2 regions of the Streptomyces sp. CAU 1734 genome follow, and region 2 is predicted to be linked to the other one. Evidence: riboswitches for the same ligand, from Rfam matches in the RefSeq annotation. Region 2 holds a riboswitch; the other holds the start of a gene.
What was found. Region 2 has a riboswitch for cyclic di-AMP ahead of AAFN69_RS03635 (M23 family metallopeptidase). Riboswitches for the same ligand answer to the same signal wherever they lie in the genome.

Region 1 (5,834 bases), on a different contig from region 2:
CGACCGGAATGAAGCGAGGACCGTCATGACCGAGAACACCGCCGCCGCCCCCGTCCCCGAGAACATCCCCGGCGCGGCCGGGCAGCAGCCCGACACCCACGAGTCGAAGTTCCCCCGCGGCGCGATCATCCGGCTCTTCGCCTATCTGATCGCGGGCCATGTCTTCGCGGGATTCCTCTATCTGCTCTTCGAGGTCGGCGCCAAGTGATCCCGGCCGCCCCGGCCCGCCGCGCGCCGGGGATCAGGCGGAGGCGTCCAGCAGCCGCTCCCGCAGCCGCTCGCGCGTCTCGGGGCTGATCCCGAGCCCCTGCGCCAGATAGCGCTCGGTGGTTCCCCAGGTCTGCCCGATCATGTCGAACGCCGCCCGCAGATACTCCGCCCGCGCGTCGAAGAGCGGGCCGAGCAGCTCCATGACCTCCGGCGACATCCCCGTACGGCTGCTGTCCGTGCGGCGCACCAGATAGCGGCGGTGCGGGTCGTTCGACTTCAGATAGTCCGCCTCGATGGCGTCCCGCTCCACCCCGACGGCGAGCAGGGACACGGCTATGGAGAGCCCCGCGCGGTCCTTGCCCGCCGCGCAGTGCATCAGCGCCGGGACGCTGTCCTCGGCGAGCGCGTGCAGGACCCGGCTGTGCTCGGCGGTCCGCTCGGCGATGATCGACCGGTACGACTCGGTCATCCGCGCCGCGCCCTGGCCATCCGCCAGGACCGCCCGCAGCTGCGCCAGATTCCCCGCCCGGACCAGCTCCCAGAACTCCGCGCCGTCGGCCGGGTCGCTCAGCGGTATGTTCACATTGCGCACGCCGGGCAGCTCGACATCGGGCCCCTCCAGCACCAGATCGGCGGAGTTGCGGAAGTCGAAGATGGTGTGGAGACCCAGCGTGCCCAGGAACGACGCGTCACTCTCCGTCGCATGGGCCAGATGACCGCTGCGGAAGAGCCGTCCGTACCGCACCTGCCGGCCGTCCACCGCCGGCAGCCCGCCCACATCGCGGAAGTTGCGGACCCCGGCCAGCTCGGGCTCGGTCGACGGAACCTGCGGCAGCTGCTGCGTCACGGAGTCTCCTGAGGGTCGCTGCCGTCGGCGCTCCTCGCCGACATGGCGTTTTCTCGACGATACGACATTGATTCCTCGGGCAATCATTTTCTTTTCGCGTGAGGAAGCGTTGCCGTGGTGTCACGGGAGCATTGCGGCGATATGGCACACCCGGGGCGCATGCGACGGCACTCGCGGCACACTCCCCGCCGTTCACGCGCGCGCCGCGCTGCCGTGCGCGTGGGTGCGGGATCAGGAGTCCGTACTTCCTCGGCGCTCTGCCCGCACTCCTCCGGATCGTGCCGGGCCGGGCCGCCCGTCACTGGATCCGGCACCACCTGAATGAGGCATTTGTGATTTATGGGCGCTTTGGTGGATTGCGCATAACGCGCCCCATCTGCAAGGGGTTTGGGGCGGTGCTCGTGAGCAGGATCATAGTGGTGACGGTGTGTGGCGGCGACGGGGTGTCGCGGGGCGGGGCAATCGCGATGCCGGTCGGGGAGTTGGCGCCGCGGTCTCGACGGAGAGTGACCGCGGATGCCCCACGGTGATCATGGGGAAGGCGGAAGTGGAAGCGGAGCGGCTTGTTCCGGTCCTCTCCGCTCGTCTACGGTCACGGAAATTCCGGGCGGACCGCCTCATCCTGCCGCCGCCCCGGATTCCCAACCGACATCCACGCGTGGCAGGAGCGGGGGACCCAGGTAGTACGTCGGCCGGGCAACCGGACGGCTCGGGGTGAAGTCGTGCAGCCGCACGGCCGGGCATCTCCAGCCCGAACCCGACAGCTCACCTCGCAGGCGCCGGAGAGGAAAACCCCATGCCCGCAAAGGGTAAGCACCGCCGTCCCAAGGCCGGCACCATCACCCGCGGCCTCGTCGTCGCGAGCACCGGCGGCGCCGCCATCGCGCTTCCGCTTCTCGGCGCGACCGGCGCACAGGCCGCCGAGCCGGCCGCCGCCCCGGCCGCTGTCACCGCCCCCGCCGCGGCCGTCGCGGAGCAGCGCTCCCCGGCCGCCGCCCCGGCGGGGAAGTCCGAGGCGGGCACCTACCGGGTCGTCGCCGGCGACCATCTCTCGGGCATAGCCGAGGACCACGGCGTCACCGGTGGCTGGAAGCAGCTCTACCAGGACAACCGTGCCGCCGTCGGCGGGAACCCCTCCCTGATCCACCCCGGCCTCGAGCTGAGCATCGGCTCCGCCGCCGCGGCCGGCACCCCGGACGCGGAGCGCTCCTCGCGCGACGGCTCGCGGGACGCCTCTCGCAACGCCGGTGCCAACGAGAAGCCCGCCGCCCCGGCCGCCCCCGCCGCCGCCCGGGAGACCTCCGCCCCGGCCGCCGACCCCGTCACGGAGGCTCCCGCTCCGGAGCCCGCCGCCGAGGCCCCGGCCGAGCCGGAGCCCGCCGCCCCCGCCTCCGGTTACACCGCCCCGATCGCCGGTGCCGGCGTCACCACCTCCTACCGCGTCTCCGGCGCCATGTGGTCCAGCGGCTACCACACCGGCATCGACTTCGCCGTGCCCACCGGCACCAGCGTGAAGTCCGTCGGCCCCGGCACCGTGGTCTCGGCCGGCTGGTCCGGCGCGTACGGCAACGAGGTCGTCATCCAGCACACCGACGGCAAGTACTCGCAGTACGCCCACCTCTCCTCCCTCGCCGTCTCGGCCGGCCAGAGCGTGAGCGGCGGCCAGGAGATCGGTCTCGCCGGCTCCACCGGCAACTCCAGCGGTCCGCACCTGCACTTCGAGATCCGCACCGGCTCCGGCTACGGCACGGACATCGACCCGCTGGCCTACCTCCGCGGGCACGGCGTCTCCCTCTGACGCCACGGGCGTCCACCGCGCCTTCCGCCGATCCCCCCGTACCCCCGCCGGTACGGGGGGATCGGTCTTCACCCACGAGTATTCCCGGGTGGGCCGAAAATCACCGGTGGGATAGATCACCCGCCGTCAACCCCTCCTTACGGTCGCGTAGGTCACATCTGTAAGGACAAGATGAGTTCTTGTGGCAGACGATTCGAGAACAGAGACAGAGGGCGGAATCGGGTCGTACGCGGCTATCGGTGACAGCTTCACCGAGGGCGTGGGAGACCCGGGACCCGGTGGAACCCATGTCGGCTGGGCGGACCGTTTCGCGGTTCTGCTGGCCGACCGCCGGCCGGAACACACGTTCCGGTACGCCAATCTCGCGGTGCGCGGACGGCTCCTCGACCAGATCGTCGCGGAGCAGGTTCCGCGCGCGAGGGAACTCGCCCCGGATCTGGTGTCGTTCTGCGCCGGCGGCAATGACATCATCCGGCCGGGCAGCGACCCCGACGATGTGGCCGAGCGCTTCGAGCGCGCGGTGGCGGACCTCACCAATGCCGTCGGCACGGTGATGGTGACCACCGGCTTCGACACCCGGGGCGTGCCGGTGCTGCGCCATCTGCGCGGCAAGATCGCGATGTACACGGCACATGTGCGGTCCATCGCGGACCGCTACGACTGCCCCGTACTGGACCTGTGGTCGCTCAAGTCGGTGCAGGACCGCCGCGCCTGGGACGGCGACCGGCTCCATCTCTCGGCCGAGGGTCACACCCGGGTCGCGCTGCGCGCGGCACAGGTGCTGGGGCTGGAGGTGCCGGCCGACCCCGACCAGCCGTGGCCGCCGCTTCCGCCGCGCGGCACGCTGGAGGGCCGGCGCGACGACATCCACTGGGCGCGGGAACATCTGGTCCCCTGGATCGGCCGGCGGCTGCGCGGTGAGAGCTCCGGCGACCACATCGCGGCCAAGCGCCCGGACCTGCTGCCTCTCTGAGCCCGGACCGCCACCGGCGGCACGGCGGAGCGGCCGACGGCCGGCCCTCGGGGCCCGGCCGGGTGCGGGGCCTCGCGCCGGCCGGCCTCGTGTCTGCCGGCCTCGCGCCGGGCCGGGCGCCCGGCTCCGGCCCGCCGGCGGAGTCACACCGGCGGTGTCATCCGCCCGGGCCGGCCGCCTCCGCCGCCCGGCGGGAGCAGGGTGAGCTCCACCGGCCCAACCGGCCGCCCCCCTGCCGGTATGCGCTCCAGCACCCCGCCCGCGAAGACGTCGTACAGCGGCAGCGACTCCAGATGGACATAGCCGATATGGCAGTCGCAGACCGCGAGCGGACAGGCCCGGGGCCGCAGTGCCCGCCGATAGGAGCCGTCGTACAGATTCCCCAGCTCCTCCCGGACGAAGTGGCAGCGGCGGACCGTGCCGTCCCCGTCCACCGAGAGCACCGACTGCCCGGTCCGGCAGGGCAGCCCGGCCGACCGGTGCGGATCACGGCTGTACGGGAAGAGCGGATCCAGCGCCGTCCACTCGGCGGCCTCGGCGTCCGTGTAGCCCGTCCCCTCCGCGGCGTTCACCCAGAGATAGACCTCCTCGGGGAGATCGGCGCGGAGCCTGCGGGCCGGTTCCAGATGGCCGGGCAGTCCGACCACGCCGACACTGAAGCGGATGCCCCGGGCCGCCAGCTCGCGGCAGCTGCCGAGGAAGCGCTCGTACGGCGTCTCGCCCGGGTGGTAGGTGCACCAGAGCGCCAGAGTCTCCGGATCGGCCTCCGCCAGCCACTCCGTACGGCAGCTGAGATTGGTCTGGATCGCCACCCGGCGCACCTGCGGCAGCCGGGACAGCTCCACCATCGCCCGGCGATACCAGGAGCGGACCAGCCCCTCGCCCCAGGGGGTGAAGAGCACGGAGAGCCGGTCGCCCGGCCGCTCGGCCACCCAGCCGGTGAAGCGCTCCAGCGCGGCCCGGTCGGCACGGAGCACCGCCGGAGGATCCCGCCGCTTGGCGAAGGGACAGTAGGGGCAGTCGTGGTCACAGGAGGCCAGCGGACCCCGGTAGAGCAGCGTCAGCTCCAGCGGGCCTTCCGGTGCGCCCTCGCCGGGCCCGGCCGCCGGGCCGCTCACTTCGACTCGTATTCGGCCATTTTCGCCCGGACGCGGGCGGAGAAGAGCTCGGGGCCCAGTGCGTCCGAGTGGGCCAGACCCTCCTCGCTCAGCCTCAGCAGCCCCGGCCCCGCCGCCGGGTCGAGCCAGCCCCGGGCGGCGAACAGCTCCAGCTCGGCACCGAAATCCTCCCCGGGATCGCCGCCGAACCGGGCGCGGTACGCGGCGGTCTCCATCCCCCCTGCCTGGAGCAGCGACTGGAGCAGATGGCGGCGGCGCCGCTCATCCTCGTCCATCGCATGGCCCACCTCGGCGCGGCTGAAATCCCGGGTGGCGATGTACTCGTCGATGATGCCCCGGACCGCGGTCGTCTCCACGGCGTAGTCGAAGGAGTAGTGCAGATCGGCGGTGTAGGAGCGGGCACCGCAGCCGAGACCGATCATTCCGTCGGTCTGGCAGGCGTAGTCGTCCGGCCCCCGGGGAGGGGCGCCGGCCCGCCGGAACATCCGCATGGAGACCTGCTCGTACCCCTGGGCGCGGAGATGGTCCCTGCCCTCCCGGTAGAGCCGCAGCCGCTGGGCGTCCCACTCCCGCTCCCCGACCGGCTCGCGCCGGCCGAGACCGGTCCCGGGCCGGACATACAGCGGATAGAGATAGAGCTCCTCCGGCTCCCAGGCCAGCGCGGCATCCAGGGAGTGACGCCAGGTCACGGAGGTCTGGCCGGCTATGCCGTAGATCAGATCGATATTGAGGACGGGAATCCGCGCGGCCCGGATCCGGGCGAGCGCCGCCTCCACATCGGCCCGGCGCTGCGGGCGCGCGGCGGCCCGTGCCTCCGCGTCCAGGAAGCTCTGCACCCCGATGCTGATCCGGGTGGCCCCCCGGCCGGCCAGCACGGCGAGCCGGTCC
Region 2 (5,834 bases):
GCAGCTCCGGGGCCGCCGCCGCGACCGGTGTCCGCCCGGGAGCCGGTCCGTCCACCGCCGGAGCCCGCCGCTCCGGATCTCGCCGCCACCCCGGACCCCAGAACCCCGGGCCTCAGGACCCAGGAACCCCCGCCCCGGGAACCCGGAGCCCACGGACCCGGAATCCCGGACCCCGGAATCCCGGACCCCGGAACCCCGGGCCCCGGGGCGACGGGCCCCGCCGTACCCGCATGCGCGCAGCAGCCGCTCTTCGACGCGGTGCCCGATCGGGCGCGCTGGCGTTACAAGCCCCGGCGGGCCTCGCGGCTCTGGCACAGCAAGGTGATCCGGGCCGGAGTGCTGATCACCCTGCTCGCGCTCTGCGCGCTGGTGATCCTCGCCCTGGTGCGGGAGGAGACCGGCACCACGGGCTTCCTCGTCGGGCTCGGGCTCGCCGTACTGCCCGTGCCGCTGCTGGTCGCCGCCTTCCGCTGGCTGGACCTGGTCGATCCCGGCCCCTGGCGGAATCTGATCTTCTCGTTCTGCTGGGGTGCGTTCGCCGCCGCTCTCGTGGCGATCCTGGCGAACACCTTCGCCACCCAGTGGATAGCCACCAACACGGCCGACGCGTCGAACGCGCACAGTCTCGGCGCCACGGTCATCGCGCCCGTGGTGGAGGAGACCGCCAAGGCCGCCGCCGTACTGCTGATCTTCCTCTTCCGCCGGAGGGACTTCACCGGCATCGTGGACGGAGTGGTGATCGCGGGATTCACCGCGATCGGCTTCGCCTTCACCGAGAACATCCTCTATCTGGGCACGGCCTTCGACGAGGACCAGACACTCGGGTACTCGGGTCTCTCCTCGACGACGGCCGCGACCTTCTTCGTACGCATCGTCATGTCGCCGTTCGCCCACCCGGTCTTCACCGTGCTCACCGGCATCGGATTCGGGCTCGCCGCGCTCGCCGCCCGCCGGCGGCAGCGGATCCGCCGGATCGCGCTGCCGGTGCTGGGTCTGCTGCTCTCCATGGTGATGCACGCCCTGTGGAACGGCTCGGCGTCCTACCTCGGGCCGTGGGGCTTCCTGCTGGTGTACGCGTTCGTCATGATCCCCGCCTTCGTACTGCTGACCTGGCTCGCCATCTGGGCCCGGCAGCGCGAGCTGCACACCCTGGCCGTCACCCTGCCCGCCTATGCGGCGGCGGGCTGGCTCGCCCCGTCCGAGCCGCAGGCGCTGTCCTCGATGAGGGCGCGGAACACGGCCAAGGACTTCGCCCGGCGGATGCACGGCCCGGCGGCGGTCCATCCGGTCGCCGAGTACCAGCGGTTCGCCACCGCGCTGGCGTTTCTCCGTCACCGCGCGGCCAGGGAAGCGGCCGGTCCGGACTTCACGGCGCGGGAGCAGGAGCTGCTGCACCACATGTGGCAGCGGAAGGCGGTGGCCTCCCCGGCACTGACCTACGCGGCGCGCGTCACCGGCCGGGTGCGGGTGCCGCCGCCGCACCGGGATTACGAGATACCCAACCCCTACCGCGTCTGAGGGCGGCGGGCCCGGCAGGGCGGGAGCGGGGGAAGTGCCGGCGGTGCGGGCGCGAAAAGACCGGCAGCCCTGACGGCGGGGGGTGCTCGCCAGGACTGCCGGGGTGAAAGGGCCCGCACCGCCGTGACCACGGCGAGCGCGGGGCTGCCGCGGACACCCGCCGGCCGATCGCGATTCCGGCACCGGGCGGTGCCGTGAGGACCGGCCGGCCGGCCGGTCCCGCGGGGACGGGCGGTGGTGCGCGGGACGGTCAGGGGTTGAGGCCGTTGCTCCGCATCCAGGACAGCGGGTCGACGGCCGAGCCGCCACCGGTCTTGACCTCCAGGTGGAGGTGCGAGCCGGACGAATTGCCGGTCGAGCCGACGCGTCCGATGGTCTCGCCCGCGCCGACCTTCTGGCCCGCGCTCACCGACATCGAGGAGAGGTGTGCGTACATCACCTCGGTGCCGTTCGACAGCTTGAGCACGATGTTGTAGCCGTACGAGCTGTGCCAGCCGGCCGACTTGATGGTGCCGCTGGTGACGGCCTTCGCCGGGGTACCGGTCGGAGCCGCCATGTCCAGGCCGGTGTGGTAGCCGGAGGACCACATCGGGCCGCTCTGGCCGAAGGTGGCGGTGATCGTGTACGAGGAGGTGGGGAGGACGAAGCCCTTCGCGAGCTTGGCCTTCTCCTTCTCCTTGGCCTTGGCCTCCGCCTCGGCCTTCTTCTTGGCCTTCGCCTCGGCTTCGGCCTTCTTCTTGGCCTTCGCTTCCGCCTCCGCCTTGGCCTCGGCCTTCTTCGCGGCGGCGGCGGCCTTCGCGGCTGCGGCGTTCTCGGCGGCGGCCCTGGCGACCGCCTCCGCCTCGGCCTGCTGCTGCTCGGCCTGCTGGAGGATCCGGGAGCGGAGCGCCTCACCCGTGCCGGGCTGGGTGGCCGCGCCGATCTCCTCGGTGGCACCCATGGCGGTGAGAGCGGAGGTCTCGTCGGCCGAGCCGCCGTCGTCCATGAGGGAACCGACGTCGGGAAGGGAGTCGGCGATCGAGTCGGGGAGCGATATCGACACGGCGGGCTTGCTCTGCGCGGTGGCGATGCCGCCCGCGCCGACCGCCGCGATCACGCCGACGCCGAGCACCGTGGAGCTGCGGGCGAATCCGCCGCGCTGCTTGAGCACGCGGTGCCGGTGACGGCCGCGCACCGGACGGACGGTCTCCGCCGTGGGGTTCCACTCGCCGACGGACCGTTCGGCCCCGTCTTGGCTGAAGACACCGGATTTGAACGGCGCTTCCGGGGCAGGGGTGTTGGACGCCACTGAGGCGTGCTCCTTTCCTTCCTTCTCGCCTACCGGGTTAGCTGACGGGTTCGGAGCAGGAAGGTCTCCTACCGGCCTCACACACCGCGAACTGCGCGGCAAATGAAGCCCGATTCACCCCAATTGGTGGGTCCCCGGTTCCCTTGCGGGATTCGGCGCGTGCGCGCGGCGCCGCCCTGACGACGACTGTGACGACCGCGCTGCGTTATCGAACGTTAATAGAGACTCCAGTCGTATTCCAAGTTTTTCCGAGTGATCTTTAATCTCTTTGCCATGGACTTAACGGGACACAAGCGTCCGGAGTCGGGCGACTTGAACGGCCGCCCGTAAACCCATCAGATCTGACGGCATATCAATTGTTATCAGAGGGGTGCACTCCGGCTACGCAACGTATTCGCGGTGGTTCCGGCCGGCGCGGCGTCGCGGCGGGCCGGGGCTTCACGGCCGACCGGTCGTCACGGCGGGCCGGGGGGCGGCTCCGCATCCGCCCGCCCCTCGCCGGGACGGGCCACCGCGAGCAGTGCCATGTCGTCGGTGGTCCCGCCGCCCGAATGCCTGCGGACATCGTCGACCAGGGCGTCCAGCAACTCGCCCGGCCCCGGGAAGACACGGCCGGCGAGCCATTCGCCGGGCTCGTAGAACACCCCCCGGGCATCCCGCGCCTCGGAGAGCCCATCGGTGTAGATGAGCAGGGTGGCCCCGGGCGGCAGCGGATACTCCTGCGCCCGGTCGGGCCGGTTCCCCAGCTCCCCCATGGAGAGCGGGAGCGCGTACTCGGCCGGTTCCAGAGAGCCGAGTACGCCGTCCTCGTACAGCATCAGCGGTGCCGGATGGCCCCGGTTGACCATCCGGACGATCCCGGCACCGCGCGGGATCTCGGCGAGCACGGCGGTGGTGAACGCCTCGAAGGCGTCCAGGGTGTCCCGGCGGCGCGCCTCCCGGTTGAGCGCGCGTTCCAGCCGCTCGGTGACCCCCTCCAGCGATCTCTCCTGTTCGGCCGCCTCCCGGAAGGCGCCGATCGCGATGGCCACCGCCTCGACCGCGCCGAGTCCCTTGCCGCGCACATCCCCGACGACCAGCCGTACGCCATGGGGTGTGTCCTGTACGGCGAAGAGGTCCCCGCCGATGAAGGCGTCGGCGACGGCGGCCTCGTACCGTGCGGCGATCCGCAGGCCCCCGATCCGCTCGGCGGGGGTGGGCAGTACGGCGCGCTGGGCGGCCTCGGCGATGACCCGGGCGGAGGCGAGCCGTTCGCTGCTGCGCCGGATGACCCGGTTGATCAGCAGCGCGAGACCCGAGACGGTGATCACGGTCACCAGCTCGGTATAGGTCGTCGGCTCGGCGACCGAGTCCTTGAGCCCGTGCAGGCCGACCACGCCCAGGGTCGAGGCGATACCGGTGAAGAGGGTGGTGCGCCAGGAGAAGAAGGGGGCGGCGATCAGCGGGGCCGCCGTGAACATGGGCGCCGCGGTGAACATCGGCGGGGTCAGGGCGTCGAAACAGACAGCGCCGATGATCATCAGCGCGGGCAGCATACGGACGAATCGGCGGGCGCCGACTCCCCCCGGCTGCTCCTCGCTCCCCAAGGCTGCTCTCCTGACCGGTCCGCCCACGGCTGCGGACACGGTTCCCGCGCCCCCTCCAGGCTGGCGGGAACGGGGCGGAGTGGCGAGCCACCGCCGTCCAACCGGGCGAACGGAGGCGAACGGGCAGCGCAAAATGACCACGGCCCGGTACTCAGGTGATGAGTACCGGGCCGTGATCTTCAGTAGCGGGGACAGGATTTGAACCTGCGACCTCTGGGTTATGAGCCCAGCGAGCTACCGAGCTGCTCCACCCCGCGCCGTTGAACACAACCTTACGCCATCCGAAGCAAGATCCACGCCACTTTCCGCGGGGGCCGCGGAATCGCCGGAAATCCGGCCGCGCGGGGAACGGGCGAGCGGTGGGCGAGGGCGGACGCGGGCCCGTCACCGAGGGCGGCCCGCGTCCGCCGCGGCTCACTCGTCCGAGAGCTGCGTCTCCCCGTACACCCGCATCGCATCGCGGATGAACACCGCCGTCCCCTCGCCGTGCCGGTCGTAGACCTCGGTGAACCGCTCGTCGGCCACGTACATCTCGCCGATGCCGATGAACCGGCACCGGCCCGGCGCCTCCACCGCGGAGAGCCAGACGTACTGCCGCCGGGCGAGTTCCTGGGCCGGCGCGCCGTCCGGCGCCCCGCCCTCCCGCAGCAGCCGGGCGAAGTCCCGGGCGATGGCGGTCTGCTCCTCCAGATACTCCCGCCGCTCCCGCTCGCCGAGCGCACGCCACCACTGGTCACCGCGCCGATACGCGTCCCGCCCCCAGCGCTCGGTCACCTCCTGTTCGTACGGTGTGTGGTCGAAGCCGTCGAACACTTCCTCGGCCATGAGTTCTTCCCCTCGCTCGGTCTTCCGGAGAGTGGTCCGCACCGAGGCGATCTGCCGGCCCACTCTTTCGCGCTCCTGTTCGAGCAGCTTCAGATGGACGCGGAGCGCGGCAGCGGTGTCCCGCTGGCCGGCCAGCACCTCGGCGATGGCGGGCAGTCCGAGCCCGAGCTCGCGCAGCAGCAGAATCCGCTGGAGCCGTATCAGCTCACGGGGGCCGTAGTAGCGATAGCCGTTGGCCCCCACCCGGCTGGGCCGCAGCAGACCCAGCTCGCCGTAGTGACGCAGGGTGCGGCTCGTCGTACCGGCCCGGCGCGCGATTTCCTGGATCGACCACTCCATGTCCCGAACGGTAGATCTTGACGCTGCGTCAAGGTCAAGGACGGGCGCGCACCGGCCGTCAGGGCAGCAGACGGGCCGCCTTCCGGCGCAGATAGCGGGCCTCGGGGATGCTGAGCGTGCGCTCGGCCGCCAGCTGGTACGCGGATCGCGCGCCCGCCCGGTCGCCGGCCCGCTCCAGCAGATGGGCCCGGACCGCGTCCAGCCGGTGGTGCCCGGCCAGCCGCTCCGCGAGCCGGTCGGTCTCGGCGAGCGCCGCCTCGGGCCCGTGCACCATCGCC

Region 1: it holds a riboswitch for cyclic di-AMP, as region 2 does, so the genes downstream of both, AAFN69_RS12625 (LysM peptidoglycan-binding domain-containing M23 family metallopeptidase) here and AAFN69_RS03635 (M23 family metallopeptidase) in region 2, are expected to answer to the same signal.

The regions. Positions count from the first base shown of each region.
Region 1 is NZ_JBDQQP010000005.1:447,041-452,874, forward strand. Features, by position in the region: gene AAFN69_RS12615 (DUF6126 family protein) at 26-208, shown strand; gene AAFN69_RS12620 (tyrosine-protein phosphatase) at 242-1,057, opposite strand; cyclic di-AMP (ydaO/yuaA leader) riboswitch at 1,694-1,849, shown strand; gene AAFN69_RS12625 (LysM peptidoglycan-binding domain-containing M23 family metallopeptidase) at 1,854-2,855, shown strand; gene AAFN69_RS12630 (SGNH/GDSL hydrolase family protein) at 3,037-3,828, shown strand; gene AAFN69_RS12635 (STM4011 family radical SAM protein) at 3,972-4,898, opposite strand; gene AAFN69_RS12640 (STM4012 family radical SAM protein) at 4,943-5,834, opposite strand, start outside.
Region 2 is NZ_JBDQQP010000001.1:858,558-864,391, reverse strand. Features, by position in the region: gene AAFN69_RS03640 (PrsW family intramembrane metalloprotease) at 178-1,518, shown strand; gene AAFN69_RS03635 (M23 family metallopeptidase) at 1,769-2,806, opposite strand; cyclic di-AMP (ydaO/yuaA leader) riboswitch at 2,818-2,974, opposite strand; gene AAFN69_RS03630 (PP2C family protein-serine/threonine phosphatase) at 3,262-4,341, opposite strand; tRNA gene AAFN69_RS03625 (tRNA-Met) at 4,576-4,649, opposite strand; gene AAFN69_RS03620 (TipAS antibiotic-recognition domain-containing protein) at 4,807-5,556, opposite strand; gene AAFN69_RS03615 (DUF6596 domain-containing protein) at 5,615-5,834, opposite strand, start outside.